Regions from separate parts of the Nonomuraea rosea genome, predicted to be linked through region 2. Evidence: riboswitches for the same ligand, from Rfam matches in the RefSeq annotation. Region 2 holds a riboswitch; each other region holds the start of a gene.

Region 1 (3,824 bases), on a different contig from region 2:
GAGTTGAGCATGGCGAAGAACTCGGGAACGACGATCACCCGCCCGTGATCCGCCACGGCGGCCAGCCCGTCGACCCGCGCCGCCCCGGCCAGCCCGGCGGCCTCCCGGGTGGAGTCCGGTACGACGATCAGCGGACGCACCGGCCGGCCCAGCACGGCGGCGACCCGCCGCCCGGCCTCGTCGGCCCTGCGCGCCAGGTCGTCGAGCGAGCTCTGGCCCGCATGGTGCCCGATGACGACGGACCGCGCGCCCCGCGCGACGACCACGCCTTCACGCCACAGGTCCCGTAGTGCGGGAGGGAGGTCGGGGGGCTCGGGAGCCGAGGAGGGGGCCGCGAAGGCGAGCAACGCCAGGCAGGCCACCAACCCTCGCCTGCTCACCCGCCCCGACACGCTGCCCGATCGTAGCCGCCCAGGACGACTACCCAGCCGCCCTCGCCCGATCCGTCACCACCGACGGTCGAGGGTCGTCACTCGGGATCGTCGCCGGCTGGCCGCCACGCGGGCCATGATCGCCCTCCGATCGCCGCTCACGATCAGCCAGAGCACCCAGTTGACGACGCTCGCCGCGGCCCGGGCTCCAAGGCCGCCCGCGTGACGGGCTGCAGGCCGCCGCGCTGCGGACGTGGCCGTTGCCACCTTGTTGATGTCGCTCGCCGCAGCCCACACTCCGCAGGCCGCCCGCGTGCCGGACTGCAAGCCGCCCTGCGCTGCGGGCGTGGCCGTTGCCACCTTGGCCGGACGATGGCGGAGCTGGGCGACCGTGGGGGCGGTGGCGAGCGTTCCTGCGAAGCCGCTGGGACGCCAGCTGGCTGCCAGCGGCTGTGCGGGTCTTGGCCCAGCGGGCGGGTCTTGGCCCAGCGGGCGGGTCTTGGCCCAGCGGGCGGGTCTTGGCCCAGCGGCTGTGCAGGTCTTGGCCCAGTGGGCGGCGTTGCGGCGGATCATGGGCACCGGTCAGCGGGCGTCTCCCTGGAGGCGCGGACCACGTGCGGTGATTGGCGCGCCCTTGGCTCCGCCGTAAAAAAATAAAATCCGCCGTAAAAAATAAAAAGCGCGAACGCCCCGCCCGGATAACCGGGCGGGGCGGAATCACATGCCGGGACGGACTGCGCCGACGAACGACGACTTGCGCCACCCGCCCAGCTTGTCAATGCGCACCCGTTCGCCTGTCCGTGGCGAATGGATCATCTTGCCCTTGCCGACGTACATGCCCACATGGCCGAGCCCGCTGAAGAACATCAGATCGCCGGGCTTGAGCTTGCGCCACGAGACCTTGTTCCTGGTGCGTGCGAACTGGCTGCTCGCCACGCGCGGGAGCCTGACTCCGGCCTTCTTCCAGGAATACTGGACGAGACCGGAGCAGTCGAACGAACCAGGCCCGGTGCCTCCGTACCTGTACGGATCACCGATCTGGCTCTTGGCCACGGCGACGGCCCTGCGGGCCTTCGCCTGCTGGCGAGCGACCTTGGCGGCCCGTTGCCGGGCGGCCGTGGTCCTCTTCGAGGTCACGGAGGTCACAGCGGTCGAGGTCACGGCGGTGGTCGCCGCCTTGACCGGGAAAGTTCCGACCGATTCGCTCCTCGTCGCCGCCTGAGCCGTGGGGGCATGGAGGACCAAACCTCCGGCCGTCACGGTCATGGTGAGCGCTACGCCACTAAGGGCAAGGCGGGACAGACGGGGGTTGTGCAGGGAGGTAGACAGGATTTCTCCTTGTGTCTTCCACGAACGCCTACCGGGTTAGCTGACGGATTCGGGCCTGGAAGTCGCCCTACGGCGCGATTGGCGCGCCGATTCACCCCTGATCCCTGGGGAATTGGGATCGCTGGGTCCCCGGCTCCGTGCTCCTGGCTGCACGGACTCGGCAGGCCGCCGCCTGATTGATGTGTCGAAATGGGGATATCGACGGCGACCGACGGATTTCTATCTGTCTCACGTCGGGAGGGACCGACGCGGGTTCGCGGCAACATGGCGTGTTCGCCGCGACGCCAGAAGCTACGCCGAAAGGTCAAGGATCAGCAAAGCGGGACTCAGGTTGTAAAGATCAGATACAGGTGTCAGTCAGAGCGGGAACCCCTGCTGGAACACCAGGTTCCGTTATCTAAATGTGACCCTGCTCACACTTCCTGATACACCCGCTTGTCAGGTCCCAAATGTCCCTTTCGTCACAGGCGTACCGCCGTGAGCCTGAGTCCCGTGGGCGGGAGGGCGCCGGAGGCGATACGTTCCCGTTCGATGCGCCACAGCTCGTTCACGAGCTCTGTGCTGCCGTTTGTCAGCTTTCCGCTGATATATCGAGACAAGTACGGCTCCCGCCGCACGTCCCGCACCTCGAACCGCTCGGCGACGGCGGCCAGCATGGCCGCGCCCGTCGCGTGATCCTCGTGCGCCTCCCGCCACCGCTCGGCCGGGTCCCTGCCGGCCTCGCGCGGGAAGTCCGCCAGCCCGCCGGCGGCCAGCAACGACGCCGCATCGTAGAACCAGGCGGCCGCCGCCGCGTCCGCCCAGTCCCACGCGAACTCGTCCAGCACCAGCACCCCACCCTCCCCCAGCAGCTCGGACGCGCGGCCGAGCACGGTTCCAAGCGGGTGCATGTGATGCAGCGACAACGACATGACGACCGCGTCGAACGGCTCGTCGTCGTAGTAATCGGCGAGATCGGCCAGCCGCGCGGGCACCCCCGACGCCCTGGCCGCCGCGACGGCCGCCTCCGAGACGTCGATCGCGGTGACCGCGTGACCCCGCCGCGTCAGCTCGGCGGCCAGCTCGCCGCGCCCGCAACCGGCGTCCAGCACGCGCCGCCCGGTGCCTTGGAGCACCTCATCTAGCCATCTGTCGTAGTCCTTTGTCGTCATATTTCGAGGATGGCGAAGGAGACGTATCAGCACCACTGCAGGTTCGGCATGGAATCCATAAGCTGGGCGCATGCTTGAGATCTGGTCGCTCAAAGTGCTGGCGGAGGTGGGCCGGCTCGGCTCGTTCTCGGCGGCGGCCGAGGAGCTGTCGATGACCCAGCCCGCGGTCTCCCGTCAGATCGCCATGCTGGAGCGGCACACGGGGGTCAGGCTGTTCGAGCGGCTGCCGCGCGGCGTGCGGCCCACCGACGCGGGGCGGGCGGCGCTGGAGCAGGCGGACGAGGTGCTCAAGGGGATGCGGCTGTTCGAGACCCGGTTGCGGGCCTTCGCCGGCGCGGAGGCGGGACGGGTGCGGGTGTCCGCCTTCCCCAGCGCCGCGACGCGCTACCTTCCCGAACGCTTCCGCACGTTCGCGGCCAGCCATCCGGGGGTGGAGCTGTCGATGACGGTGCGGTCCGGCGCCCACGACGCGTGCGCGGCGCTGCTGGACGGGGAGACCGACATCGCCCTGCTGACCGCCTGGGACGACGCGAGCGCACCGGGGATCTCGGTGACGCCGTTGCACGAGGACGAGCTGCTGGTCGCGCTGTCCGCCGCGCATCCGCTCGCCCAGGGGGATCGGGTGCGCCTGCGGGACCTGGCCGACGAGCCGTGGATCGACGGCACGCATCCCGACTGCCTCGGGCCCGTCTCGCAGCTCACGAGCGCGCTGGGGCGCGCGCCCCGGATCAGCCACTTCTGCGACGACTGGAACGGCAGGCAGGGGCTGGTGGCGGCGGGCGTGGGGATCATGTTGTATCCGTCGATCGCCGGGCATTCGTCCGCCCGGCCCGACATCCGACTCCTGCGGCCCTCGCCGCCGCTGCCCTCCCGCGCGGTCCTCGCCGCCGCCCTGCCCCCGGACGGCCGCGCGGCCGCCGTCTCCGCGTTCCTCGCCACACTGACGGCCCCCGCCTGAGTGACGCGCTGGACG
Region 2 (3,824 bases):
TGCTGCTCGTCGGGATGGTGGTGTTCGTGGCGGGCTCGGCGCTGTGCGGGGTGGCGCAGGACATGGTGCAGCTCATCGCGTTCCGCGCGATCCAGGGGCTCGGCGCGGGCGCCCTGCTGCCGCTGTCGATCGCGCTGGTGATGGAGATGTTCCCGGCCGGCTCGAACGGGGCCCGCGTCCAGGGCGCGCTCGGCGGCGTGATGGGGCTGACGTACCTGGCGGGGCCGTTCCTCGGCGGGTTGTTCACCGACCATGCGAGCTGGCGGTGGGCCTTCTACGTGAACGTGCCGCTCGGCGTGATCCTTATCGCGATCGTGGCGCTGCGACTGCCGCGGAGGCCGGGCGTGGGCGGCGGCCGGCCCGACTACGCGGGCATCGCGGTGTTCACCGTGGCCATCAGCGCGCTGCTGCTGGGGCTGACGGAGAAGGGGATCGACGGCCACACCTGGACCGACGCGGCCGTGGCTGGGCCGATCGTGCTCGCGCTGGCGCTGCTGGTGGTGTTCGTGCTGGTCGAGCGGCGGGCGGCCAGTCCGATCATGCCTTTGCACCTGTTCGGCAGCCGCACGTACACCCTGGTGAACCTGACCTCGTTCAGCACGGCCTTCTGCATGTACGCCGGAGTCGTCTTCCTGCCGCGCTACTTCCAGGAGGCCCTGGGGGTCAGCGCCACCGAGTCCGGGCTGCGGATCTACCCGATGATGCTGGCGATGGTGGCGGGCAGTGTCCTCATGGGCGCGCTCATGTCCAGGACCAAGGTCTACAAGCCGTGGCTGGTCGGCGCGCCGTTCCTGCTCGCCGCCGGAGCCCTGCTCTGCCTGAACCTGACCCTGGACACCGGCGGCGTGGCCCTGGCGGTCTGGATGTTCCTGCTGGGGCTCGGGATGGGCCCGATGCTGTCGGGGCTCACGGTGGCCGCCCAGCAGTCGGTCGAGCCGCAGTACATCGGCACCGCCTCGGCGAACCTCACCTTCTTCCGGCAGATCGGCGGCTCGGTCGCGCTGGCCGTGGGCGGCACCCTCTACACCTCGACCGTCACCGCGGAGGCCCCCGTGCACGGCCTGGCCGCCGCGCACGCCTCCGCGGCGGCCGCGGTCATCCCGTCGCTCGGGGTCGTGGGGGCCTTGATCGCGCTGTTGGCGCTGGTCGCGATGCCGGGCAGGCGGCTGGAGATCCCCGCCACGCCGCAGAGCAAGGTCGAGGCCGGTTTCGCGTCATAACCGGCGTCGTGCGAAGCTGTGATTGTCCCCAAGACCACGGAGGTCCTCATGGCTGAAACACCGGAGCCGGAAATCGACGAAACTCCCGAGGACGAGATGAAGCGCAAGTTCCGGGAGGCGCTGGATCGCAAGCGCAACCAGTCCGCCGGTGCGGACGCTGGTGGCAGGGGCGGCGACCCATCGAAGATCCACGGGGCGCACGGTCCAGCTGCGAGTAAAAGACCGTTCAGGCGCAAGAGCGGCGGCTGAGGCTGGAATCAGCAGGGGGTACGGCAACGCCGTGCCCCCTTTTCTCTTTACCTGGCTAGGTAGATCTTCGCCCGATTCATGACGATGTGTTTGCGTTTGTCCGGAATTCGTGGTTACAGTGTTGAACCGTTACCAGCCGGTGGCGTGGACCTTACCCAGGAGGGACCAGCCGGCTGGCGCCGAATCCCGATCCGTCGGGAACCGGGGACCCATTGCAATTGGGGTGAGTCCGACCTCGTGTCGGTAGGGCATCTCCACGCCCGAACCCGTCAGCTAACCCGGTAGGCGAGATGGAGAGGACACCTTTCACCGCCATGCAAGAACGCGTCATACCCCCAGACAGAGTAGTGCCGGCCGCCCGCTGAGCGACCGCATTCCCCCCGGCTCTTTCCGCGCTCTCGCGTAGCGATTTCGCCAGGCGTCCTGCTCTGCTGCGCCTTTTCCTAGCGAGCGCATTCCCCCTGTCCCCTCGCGAAGGACTTCAATTCTTCATGTCTCGATCTGGCCTGCGTGCCCTCGTCCTGCTCACTGCCTCCGCCGTCGGCGCGCTGACCATCGCCGGCACCGCGGCCCACGCCGACTCCGACACGGACCGCGTCATGCTCAAGGGCTCGACCACGGCGTCGTACTTCTGGGACGACTCCTCCGGCCGCGCCGGTGACACCGGGCTGCCCGCCAGCGGCAAGCCCATGCAGAAAGGTCTGGCCGCCAGCCCGAGCTGGCCGCTGCTGACCGAGGGTTACGTGGTCTACAAGGGCAAGAGAATGCCCTTCTTCGTCGGCGACCGCGGCCCGGGCGAGCCCTCCAACCGCGGCGTCATGCTGGACCTCGACGCCAAGACCTTCGCCGAGCTGACCGGCGGCCGGTTCAACTCCAGCACGCTCGGCGTGGACGGCGTCGGCGGCGAGGGCCACATCGAGGTCGACTACGTCATCACCAAGTGGGGCGAGGGCGTGGGCAAGAAGAACTACCCCGTCGCCTTCTCGACCGGCGCCTGGTCCGAGCGCGACAGCAGCCCGGCCACGCCCCCGAAGGCCGATGAGCCCGCCCAGGGCGGCAGGTCCGTCCCGGCCGACGAGAACGCGGACGGCTGGCTCACCAAGGGCGACTCCAAGGCCACGGAGTCCGGCGAGGAGTCGGACGACACCGTGGGCACCACCATCCTGGCCGGCGCCCTGGCGGCGGCGGGCGGCGGCGTGGTGCTCGGCGGCGAGCGCATCCGCACCCTCCTCAGGTCCCGGATGCACTGAGCGAAGCTTTACTGACCGGAACCAGAATGTCATTCTGGTTCTCGTGACCACCCGCGTAGCCGTAAACGGCATCGAAATCGCCTACGAGAGCTTCGGCTCACCGGCAGGGCGGCCCCTGCTGCTCATCATGGGCCTCGGAGCCCAGCTCATCCACTGGGACGAAGAGCTCTGCGAGCTCCTGGCCGAGCAGGGACACCACGTCGTACGGTTCGACAACCGCGACGCCGGCCTGTCCACGCACTTCCACGACGCAGGCGTCCCCACGACGGGGGCGCCGTCGTCGTATCTGCTGGACGACCTGGCGGACGACGCCGCCGCGCTGATGGACGCCCTCGGCTGGCCGGCCGCGCACGTGGTGGGCGCCTCCATGGGCGGGATGGTCGCCCAGACGCTCGCCATCCGGCATCCGGCACGCGTGCTGACCCTGACCTCGATCATGTCCACCCCCGGCCCGTCGATCGCCCCGCCGACCGAGGCCGCGACCGCCGTGCTGATGACCAGGCCGCCCGCCGACCGCGCGGCCGTGCTGGCGCAGGCGGTGAAGACCTGGTCCATCATCGGCTCACCCGGCTACGACCTGGACCACGAGCGGATCTCCGCGCTGGCCGGGCTGGCCTACGACCGGTGCTTCGACCCGGCGGGCACCGCCAGGCAGCTGGCCGCCATCATGGCCTCGGGCGACCGTACGGCGATGCTGGCCGGCGTGGCCGTGCCCACCCTGGTCCTGCACGGGGAGGCCGACCAGCTCGTCCCGATCGCGGGCGGCCGGGCCACGGCGGCGGCCGTTCCTGGCGCCCGGCTGGTCACCTATCCGGGCATGGGGCACGATCTGCCGCGCCAGCTCTGGCCGGACTTCGTCGCCGAGATCACCAAGCTCACCAGCCCCTGATCCTGTGCCGTGGCCGCCCCGATCGGGGCGGCCACGCCGCGGTCAAACCTCCAGCTTCTCCTCGATGCCGCGTAGCTGGTGCCTGGCCAGCGCCAGGTTCGCGCGCGATCGATCGAGCGCCAGGTAGAGGAACAGCCCCTTGCCGCTGCGCCCGGTGATGGGCCGGATGATGTGGTACTGCTGGCCCAGCGTGATCAGGATGTCCTCGATGTTCTC
Region 3 (3,824 bases), on a different contig from region 2:
GCTCTGGAACGGCGACCACGGCCGGGCCGCCGAGGCCTTCGACGAGAGCCTGTCCAGGCTGGGCCTGGACTACATCGACCTGTTCCTCATCCATTGGCCCGTGCCGCAGCAGGACAAGTACGTGCAGGCGTGGAAGGCGATGGAAAAGATCTACCGTGACGGGCGGGTGAAGGCCATCGGCACGTCGAACTTCACCGTTCAGGCCCTCACGAGGCTGATGGAGGAGGGGGAGATCCAGCCGTCCATCAACCAGATCGAGCTGCACCCGTACCTGCAGCAGCGGGAGATGCGCGCCTTCCACGAGGCCAACGGCATCCTCACCGAGGCGTGGAGCCCGCTCGGCCAGGGCAAGGGGCTGCTCGCCGACCCGGCGCTGGCGGTGCTGTCGGACAAGTACGGCAAGACGCCCGCGCAGATCGTGCTGCGCTGGCACCTGCAGCTCGGCAACGTCGTCATCCCCAAGTCCGCGACCCCGTCGCGCATCGCCGAGAACATCGACGTGTTCGGCTTCATCCTCGACGCCGAGGACATGGCCGCCATCGGCGCCCTGAACAGGGGGCTGCGCATCGGGCCCGACCCCGACACGTTCAACATGACGTGATGGGTCTACGCTCTCCGGCGTGCGGGATTTCGGCTGGGGAATAGCGGCTACGGGCACCATCGCCCGTAAGGTGGGCGCGGCCATCGCGGCGGAGCCCGGCATGCGGGTGGCCGCCGTCGGCTCCAGGAACCTGGGCAGGGCCCAGGCGCTGGCCGGCACGCTGGGCGCGGATTCGGCGTACGACTCCTACGAGCGTCTGTGCGCCGATCCTGCCGTGGACGCCGTCTACGTGGCCACGCCGCACACCCAGCACCTCCAGGTGGCCGAGGCCGCCATCGCCGCGGGTAAAGCCGTGCTCTGCGAGAAGCCGCTGGCCGCGATCGTGGACGACGCCGAGAAGATGGTGCGCCTGGCACGGGAGGCAGGCGTGTTCCTGATGGAAGCCATGTGGATGCGGTTCAATCCGCTCATCCGGCTCATCGCGGCCGACCCGCGCTTCGGCGACCTCCGCTCCGTGCAGGCCTCCTTCGGCTTCGCCGCCCCCTACGACCCCGCGCACCGCCTGTGGGCGCCAGAGCTGGGCGGCGGGGCTCTGCTCGACCTGGGGATCTACCCGTTCGGCCTGGCGCAGCTCCTGCTGGGGATGCCCTCGGGGCTGCGTGTCACCGGCGCTCTGGCGCCCAACGGCGTGGACGCGGAGGCGGGCGGCGTCCTGCTCTACCCCGGTGGCGTAAAGGCCCTGGTGGAGGTCTCATTGCTCGGGAATTACCCGAACGATGCCCGTGTTGTGGGTACGCAGATGCGGGCGGACATCCAGGCGCCGTTCTGGGCGCCGCAGCGGATCCTCCTCACCGGGCCCTCCATGGAGCCGGAAGAGCATGTGCTCGATCCGGCCGACAACGGATACGCCGGCGAGATCCGCGAAGTCCGTGCCGCGACGGCCGAAGGCAGGACCGAATCCTCGATCATGCCACTTGACGAATCCCTTGCCATGATGGGGCTTCTGGCCGACGCTCGCAGGCAACTCGCCTAGCTGGGCTTTTATGGATTTGTAATCCTCTTGCCTCATGTATTACCTTATGGGGCATCTCGTGGCATACGTCCGGTTTGTCCGGCGATGTCCAACCATCGCACGACACATCACAGGATCGTCCTGTGACCGCTGAATTCGCCTTCGGGCGGAACCGGGGACCCAGTCCTTTGGGGTGAATCGGCACTTCGGTGCCGTAGGGCAGCTTCCACGCCCGAACCCGTCAGCTAACCCGGTAAGCGGCATGGAAGCAAGGAGTAACCCCCTCGATGGCGAAGCACCGTTTCACTGCTGCCCCGAAGATCCAGATCGCCCGCGCCCTCCTCGGCGCCACCATCGCCGCGTCGGCTCTCGGCGCCCACACCATGACGGCCAGCGCCGACACCGCGACCGGCGTCGCCGCGGCCACCGCCGCGCGCCACCCGGACTCCGCCATCGCCGCCCACGAGGCCGGCGCCAAGGGCGGCAATGCCGCGGAGACCAAGGTCAACGTCACCGCCGACCAGGTCCTGGCCTTCGCCAAGGCTCAGGTCGGCACCTCCGAGAACGCCGCCGGCGGCGGCACCAAGTTCCAGCAGTGGTACGCCGGTTCGCAGCGTGCCGCCGAGACCGTCGCCCGTGACGGCGGAAGCAGGACCGCGTACCTGAACGCCGCCTGGTGCTCGATGTTCGTCTCCTGGGTCGGTGAGCAGACCGGCGCCCGCCCGCAGGTCGGCTGGGACGCCTACACCGTCGCCCACGCCAAGTGGTTCAAGGCCAACCACCGCTTCGGCGCCCTGGCCAAGCCCGGCGCCGTGGTCTTCTTCTCCTGGAGCGGCGGCAAGGACCTCAGCGACATCCAGCACGTCGGGTTCGTCGTGAAGGACAACCAGGACGGCACCATCTCGACGGTCGAGGGCAACACCGGCAACGGCAAGGTCGAAGAGCGCGTCCGTCCGAAGTCCCAGGTCGTGGGCTACGGCTACCCGCAGTACGCCTGATCGGCCACCGGCAGGCTCCTTGCCTTCCATGACAGCGAGCGCGCGCCCCGCCCCGGGGCGCGCGCTCGCTGCGTTTTCTGGAAAGCCTCGCCCATGGGTGCTCACCGGTGGGCGAGGCTTTCGCGCTGGATGGCGTACAGGTCGGCGTAGCGCCCGGGGCGGGCGAGCAGCTCGTCGTGGGTGCCCTGCTGGACGATGCGGCCGCGGTCCAGCACGACGATCAGGTCGGCCATCCGCACGGTGGGGAAACGGTGGGTGATCAGCAGGGTGACGGCGGCTCCCCGGGCGGCGCGGCGGGCGGCCTGGGCGTAGCGGGCGAAGACGGCCCTCTCCGCGGGCGCGTCCAGGGACGCGGTCGGCTCGTCCAGCACCAGCAGCAGCGGCCCGGCTCGCATCGAGGCCCTGGCCAGGGCCAGCTTCTGCCACTGGCCGCCGGACAGCTCGACGCCGGCGGCGAAGGTGCCGCCCAGCTCGGAGTCCAGGCCGCGGGGCAGGCCCGCGACCAGCTCCGTGCCGCCCGCCTGCTCCAGTGCCCTCGCCACGGCGGCCCGGTCCGTCAGGCGGGGCAGGTCGCCGATGCCGACGGTCTCCGCGGCGGTCAGCTCGAAGCGCACCAGGTCCTGGAACACCGCGCTGATCCTGGCCCGCCAGCGTTCCGGGGGGAGTTTGTGCAGCGGTGTGCCGTCCAGCAGGATCTCGCCCCGGTCGGGCCGGTAGAGGCCGCAGAGCAGCTTGGCCAGGGTGGTCTTGCCGGAGCCGTGCGCTCCAACCAGCGCCACGGTGGCTCCGGCCGGCAGGTGCAGGCTGACGTCGCGCAGGACCGGCCGGTCCGTGCCCGGATAGGCGAAGGACACCTCCCGCAGGGTGATCCCGTCCCGAAGCCACTCAGGCGGCTCGTACGGCGCAGGCCCGCACCGCGCAGGCTCGGGGCCCGTGGGGTCGGGGCCCGTGGGGTCGGGGCCCGTGGGGTCGGGGCCCGTGGGGTCGGGGCCCGTGGGCTCGGGGCCCGTGGGCTCGGGGCCCGTGGGGTCGGGGCCCGTGGGGTCGGGTCTCCGGGCCGGGGTGCGGGGCGGGGCGGAGGTTCGGGTGCGGGCGTAGGTGCGGAGCCAGGCCAGGCGGGTGGCGGCGCGCAGGCCCGCGGCGACCGAGCCGAGGTGGAAGGCCAGCCGGGAGGCCTGGGTGACGAACTGCACGCCGACCGTGGCCACCAGCACGACGTCCCCCGCCGTGGCGAGCCCCCGCCGGGCCAGCCAGGCCGTGCAGCCGAGCGTGG
Region 4 (3,824 bases), on a different contig from region 2:
GCCAGGCGCTGGGTTCTCGCCGGATTCGTCCTGTGGATACGGCGGCTGTCCGGTGCTCACCGTGTCACCTCGCTTCGAGTGCGCATGTGGCACGTGTCAGGACACATGCCTGTGCTGCCCAACGTATCGACATAGGTATCAACAATCACCTTTCCATGTGGTCAAGGTCCGCGTCACCCGATGTCAGATGCAGCAGCATGCGGGTGTTGCCCAGGGTGTTCGGCTTCACGTGCTCCAAGTCGAGGAACTCAGCCACACCCTCGTCGTACGAGGCCAGCAGTTCGGCGTAGACCTCGGGCGAGACCGGCGTGCCCTGGATGGGACGGAAACCGTGTCTCGCGAAGAAATCGACCTCAAAAGTCAGACAGAATACACGTCGCAGCCCCAGATCCTTCGCCTGCTGTATCAGCGCCGCGACGATCCGGCGGCCGACGCCCAGCTTGCGGCACGCGGGATCCACCGCGACCGTGCGGACCTCGGCGAGGTCCTCCCAGAGCACGTGGAGCGCGCCGCAGCCGACGACCTGCCCGTCCAGCTCGGCCACCCAGAACTCCTGTACGTCCTCGTACAGCGTCACCGTGGCCTTCTCCAGGAGCCGCGGTCCCGCGCCCGCGTAGGTGTCCACCAGGCGCCTGACCGTCCGCACATCGGGCGTGCGGGCACGCCGGACCACCACCGCGCTCTCCGGCCCAGGTCCGGGCTCCGTCAGTTCGGCCACCTGCTCCATGGCTCTCCAGAGTACAGATCTCATTACGGCTCAGCCCTAACACCCACGTCTCGGCCCATCCTGTTACATCACGTGGCCAGTTGGGCACGGAGGCAGCGCGTTCCTGCGTTCGGCAGATGCAAGGGCAAAGAGGACATAAAGTCGGTTCCGTACGGGAGCGCACGAGATCACCTTGTGACCCTTCAGTTGCGAAACCTCTACAGACTTGGCAGTTCTGGTTGAGCAGGAACCCGGAGTGCATTAGTGTCCAGCGACGATGTTCCCTGTCTATCGCCCGGGAACACGCCCAATTCCCGCAAGGGGAGCCGGGGACCCGCCGGTGGCGCCCTCCAATCGCCACCATTGGGGTGAATCCGAGTCTCTCGGTAGGGCTGCTCCGGCCCGAACCCGTCAGCTAACCCGGTAGGCGTCTTACGAGAGGAGCTGGTTGGTGAAGCGCACGCTCGATCGCGGGGGGAAGTCGGCGGGCAAACACGCCCGCCCGCCAGAACGCGCCCGGCACCCACATCGCCTAGGTGTGGTAAGTCTCACAATCGCCGCGCTGCTGTTCGCCATCCCCGTCGGTTCGGCGTCCGCGGACCCCAAGCCGTCGCTCAACGACATGGCCAAGCAGGTCGAGAAGCTGCACACCGAGATCGAGACGCTGACCGAGCAGTACAACGGCCAGCGGGAGCGGCTCAAGACCGCGAAGAAGGCCTCGGAGTCCGCGCAGAAGACGCTGACCACCAGCGAGGCCGAGGTGACCGCCAAGCGGGCCAAGGCCGTCATGCTCGCCCAGAACGCCTACATCACCGGCGGCATGGGCAAGGCGCTCGCGTTCACCGGCGCCGACGACCCCGATGCCTTCCTCGACCAGGCCGCCACCACGTACGCGCTCGAACAGCAGCAGGGCCAGGAGCTCAACCAGCTCACCAAGGCCATGGACGCCGCCACGCGCGCCAGGGCCGGCGCCAAGACGCGCATCGACGAGGTCCAGAAGATCGTCACCGAGCTCGAGACCAAGCGCGACAAGATCACCACGCTGGTCACCAAGGTCGAGAGCAACCTGTTCAAGCGGGCACTGGGCGAGGCGGGCCGTCCCGGCACCCGCGCCGTGCGCGTCAACCTGCCGATCGTCGGCGGCGGCAAGGCCGCGCAGGCCGCGCGCTGGGCGCTCGGCCAGCAGCTCAAGCCCTACGTCTGGGGCGCGGAAGGCCCGAACTCGTTCGACTGCTCCGGCCTGGTCATGGCCGCCTTCCAGCGGGTCGGCATCTCGCTCCCGCACTACACGGGCGACCAGTGGACGGCGGGCAGGCACATCTCGCGCTCCGAGCTGCGTGCCGGCGACCTCGTGTTCTTCTACAGCGACCTGCACCACGTCGGTATCTACCTGGGTGGCGGCATGATGGTGCACGCCCCCCAGACAGGCGACGTGGTACGGATCGCCTCGATCGAGCGGCGCCCGTTCGCCGGCGCGGTACGCATCGCCGACTGAGCCCCGTCTCGAAACCCGTCGCTAGATCAGCTGGCGGCGGGCCGCCCATGCGACCGCCTCGATCGCCGTGGACACCCCGATGCGATCGCAGATGCCCCGTAACCTCCGGCGTACAGTGCGCCCGCTGATATCCAGACGTCTGCCCACCCGATCAACCGTGACTCCCTTAGCCAGCTCCGCCAGCAACGCCAAATCGGCATGGCTCAGCTCAACGCCTTCAGTGAGCAAATCCATCGGGAGCCCTCCCCCCCAACAGCAGAACTCGGACCGCACAGATGGGCCAAGGCCGCTCCTCGCAGACGGTAAACGCATCCTGGAAAGGTCGTCAAGCGTGACAATCGCTGCTCTTGACGATCGCTATTGACATGATCCGCTATATATGACGTACTCGCCATATGTCGGGACACCTTGGTAAGCCATGAGCGATCCCATTGATCCTCCCGGCGTTCCCGATCCATCAGCAATGAGCCCGGCGGACGTTCTGGGTTTTGATCCGTTCGATCCGGATTTTCTGCGCGAACCATACGCCCGATATAGCGAGATGAGCGCACTCGGCGCGATCTTCAAAACGCGCGGCGGACTGTTCGTCGCGACCACTCACGAGCTCTGCACGGTGCTGCTGCGCGACCCGCGATTCGGCCGAGGAACCGATCCGCTGGACACGGAATCCGCAGGTCAGCCGGTGGAATCGTTCCTATGGATGGACCCGCCCGACCACACCAGGCTGCGGGCGCTGGTCAGCAGGGCCTTCACCCCGCGCATGCTCGAACGCCTCCGCCCGCGCGTCGAGGCGATCACCGCCGAGCTGATCGCGGAGCTGCCGGACGAGGCCGACCTGGTTTCCGGTTTCGCCTACCCGTTGCCCGTCATGGTGATCAGCGAGTTGCTCGGCGTCCCCAAGGAGGACCATGAGCGCTTCCGCGGATGGAGCGAGACGCTCGCCCGCAGCCTTGACCCCATGCTTACAGATGAGCTCATATCGGAAACCGGGCGGGCCAGAAGGGAATTTCGCGACTACTTCCGTGACCTCCTGGAGCTCCGGCGTGAGCGTCCCGGCGACGACCTCCTGAGCGCCCTCGGGCAAGTCGGGGAGCTCACCGAGGCCGAGTTGCTCGCCACATGCGTGCTGCTGCTCGTGGCCGGACACGAGACGACCGTCAACCTCATCGGCAACGGCGTGCTCCATCTGGCCGGGCACGGCCTGCTGGCCCAGGCCGCGGAACGGCCACGGCAGGTGGTCGAGGAGGTGCTCAGGTACGACCCGCCGGTGCAGCTCACGTCCAGGAACGCGCTGGAGGACACGGAGCTGGGCGGCGTACCGCTGCCGAAGGGCACGCCCGTGCTCGCGCTGATAGGCGCGGCCAATCGCGACCCGGCGGTCTTCCCCGATCCCGCACGCTTCGACGTGACCCGCGATCCCGGCCGGCACCTCGCCTTCGGCCTCGGGATCCACTTCTGCCTGGGGGCGACGCTGGCCAGGATGGAGGGCGAGATCGCGCTGTCCGCGCTGGCCGCCGCGGCGCCCGGCCTGGAGCTCGCCGACCCGGCGCCGCCGTACAAGGCGAACATGGTGCTGCGCGGGCTGGCCACCCTCCCCGTGCGGCTCAGGCGGTAGGGCACACG

What was found. Region 2 has a riboswitch for cyclic di-AMP ahead of ABEA43_RS17600 (hypothetical protein). Riboswitches for the same ligand answer to the same signal wherever they lie in the genome.
Region 1: linked by a shared signal. The riboswitch ahead of ABEA43_RS19430 (C40 family peptidase) and the one ahead of ABEA43_RS17600 (hypothetical protein) in region 2 are both predicted to bind cyclic di-AMP.
Region 3: linked by a shared signal. The riboswitch ahead of ABEA43_RS14875 (CHAP domain-containing protein) and the one ahead of ABEA43_RS17600 (hypothetical protein) in region 2 are both predicted to bind cyclic di-AMP.
Region 4: linked by a shared signal. The riboswitch ahead of ABEA43_RS12390 (C40 family peptidase) and the one ahead of ABEA43_RS17600 (hypothetical protein) in region 2 are both predicted to bind cyclic di-AMP.

Annotation. Positions count from the first base shown of each region.
Region 1 covers NZ_BAABDQ010000007.1:225,688-229,511, reverse strand. Annotated here, with positions in the region: gene ABEA43_RS19435 (gluzincin family metallopeptidase) at 1-392, opposite strand, end outside; gene ABEA43_RS19430 (C40 family peptidase) at 1,089-1,508, opposite strand; cyclic di-AMP (ydaO/yuaA leader) riboswitch at 1,711-1,873, opposite strand; gene ABEA43_RS19425 (class I SAM-dependent methyltransferase) at 2,162-2,851, opposite strand; gene ABEA43_RS19420 (LysR family transcriptional regulator) at 2,922-3,809, shown strand.
Region 2 covers NZ_BAABDQ010000006.1:237,811-241,634, reverse strand. Annotated here, with positions in the region: gene ABEA43_RS17610 (MDR family MFS transporter) at 1-1,220, shown strand, start outside; gene ABEA43_RS17605 (DUF5302 domain-containing protein) at 1,269-1,469, shown strand; cyclic di-AMP (ydaO/yuaA leader) riboswitch at 1,637-1,772, shown strand; gene ABEA43_RS17600 (hypothetical protein) at 1,961-2,719, shown strand; gene ABEA43_RS17595 (alpha/beta fold hydrolase) at 2,763-3,608, shown strand; gene ABEA43_RS17590 (hypothetical protein) at 3,651-3,824, opposite strand, start outside.
Region 3 covers NZ_BAABDQ010000005.1:249,290-253,113, reverse strand. Annotated here, with positions in the region: gene ABEA43_RS14885 (aldo/keto reductase) at 1-601, shown strand, start outside; gene ABEA43_RS14880 (Gfo/Idh/MocA family protein) at 621-1,574, shown strand; cyclic di-AMP (ydaO/yuaA leader) riboswitch at 1,692-1,828, shown strand; gene ABEA43_RS14875 (CHAP domain-containing protein) at 1,841-2,551, shown strand; gene ABEA43_RS14870 (ABC transporter ATP-binding protein) at 2,653-3,824, opposite strand, start outside.
Region 4 covers NZ_BAABDQ010000004.1:297,860-301,683, reverse strand. Annotated here, with positions in the region: gene ABEA43_RS12400 (RDD family protein) at 1-60, opposite strand, end outside; gene ABEA43_RS12395 (amino-acid N-acetyltransferase) at 146-727, opposite strand; cyclic di-AMP (ydaO/yuaA leader) riboswitch at 1,001-1,152, shown strand; gene ABEA43_RS12390 (C40 family peptidase) at 1,245-2,201, shown strand; gene ABEA43_RS12385 (LuxR C-terminal-related transcriptional regulator) at 2,223-2,435, opposite strand; gene ABEA43_RS12380 (cytochrome P450) at 2,743-3,816, shown strand.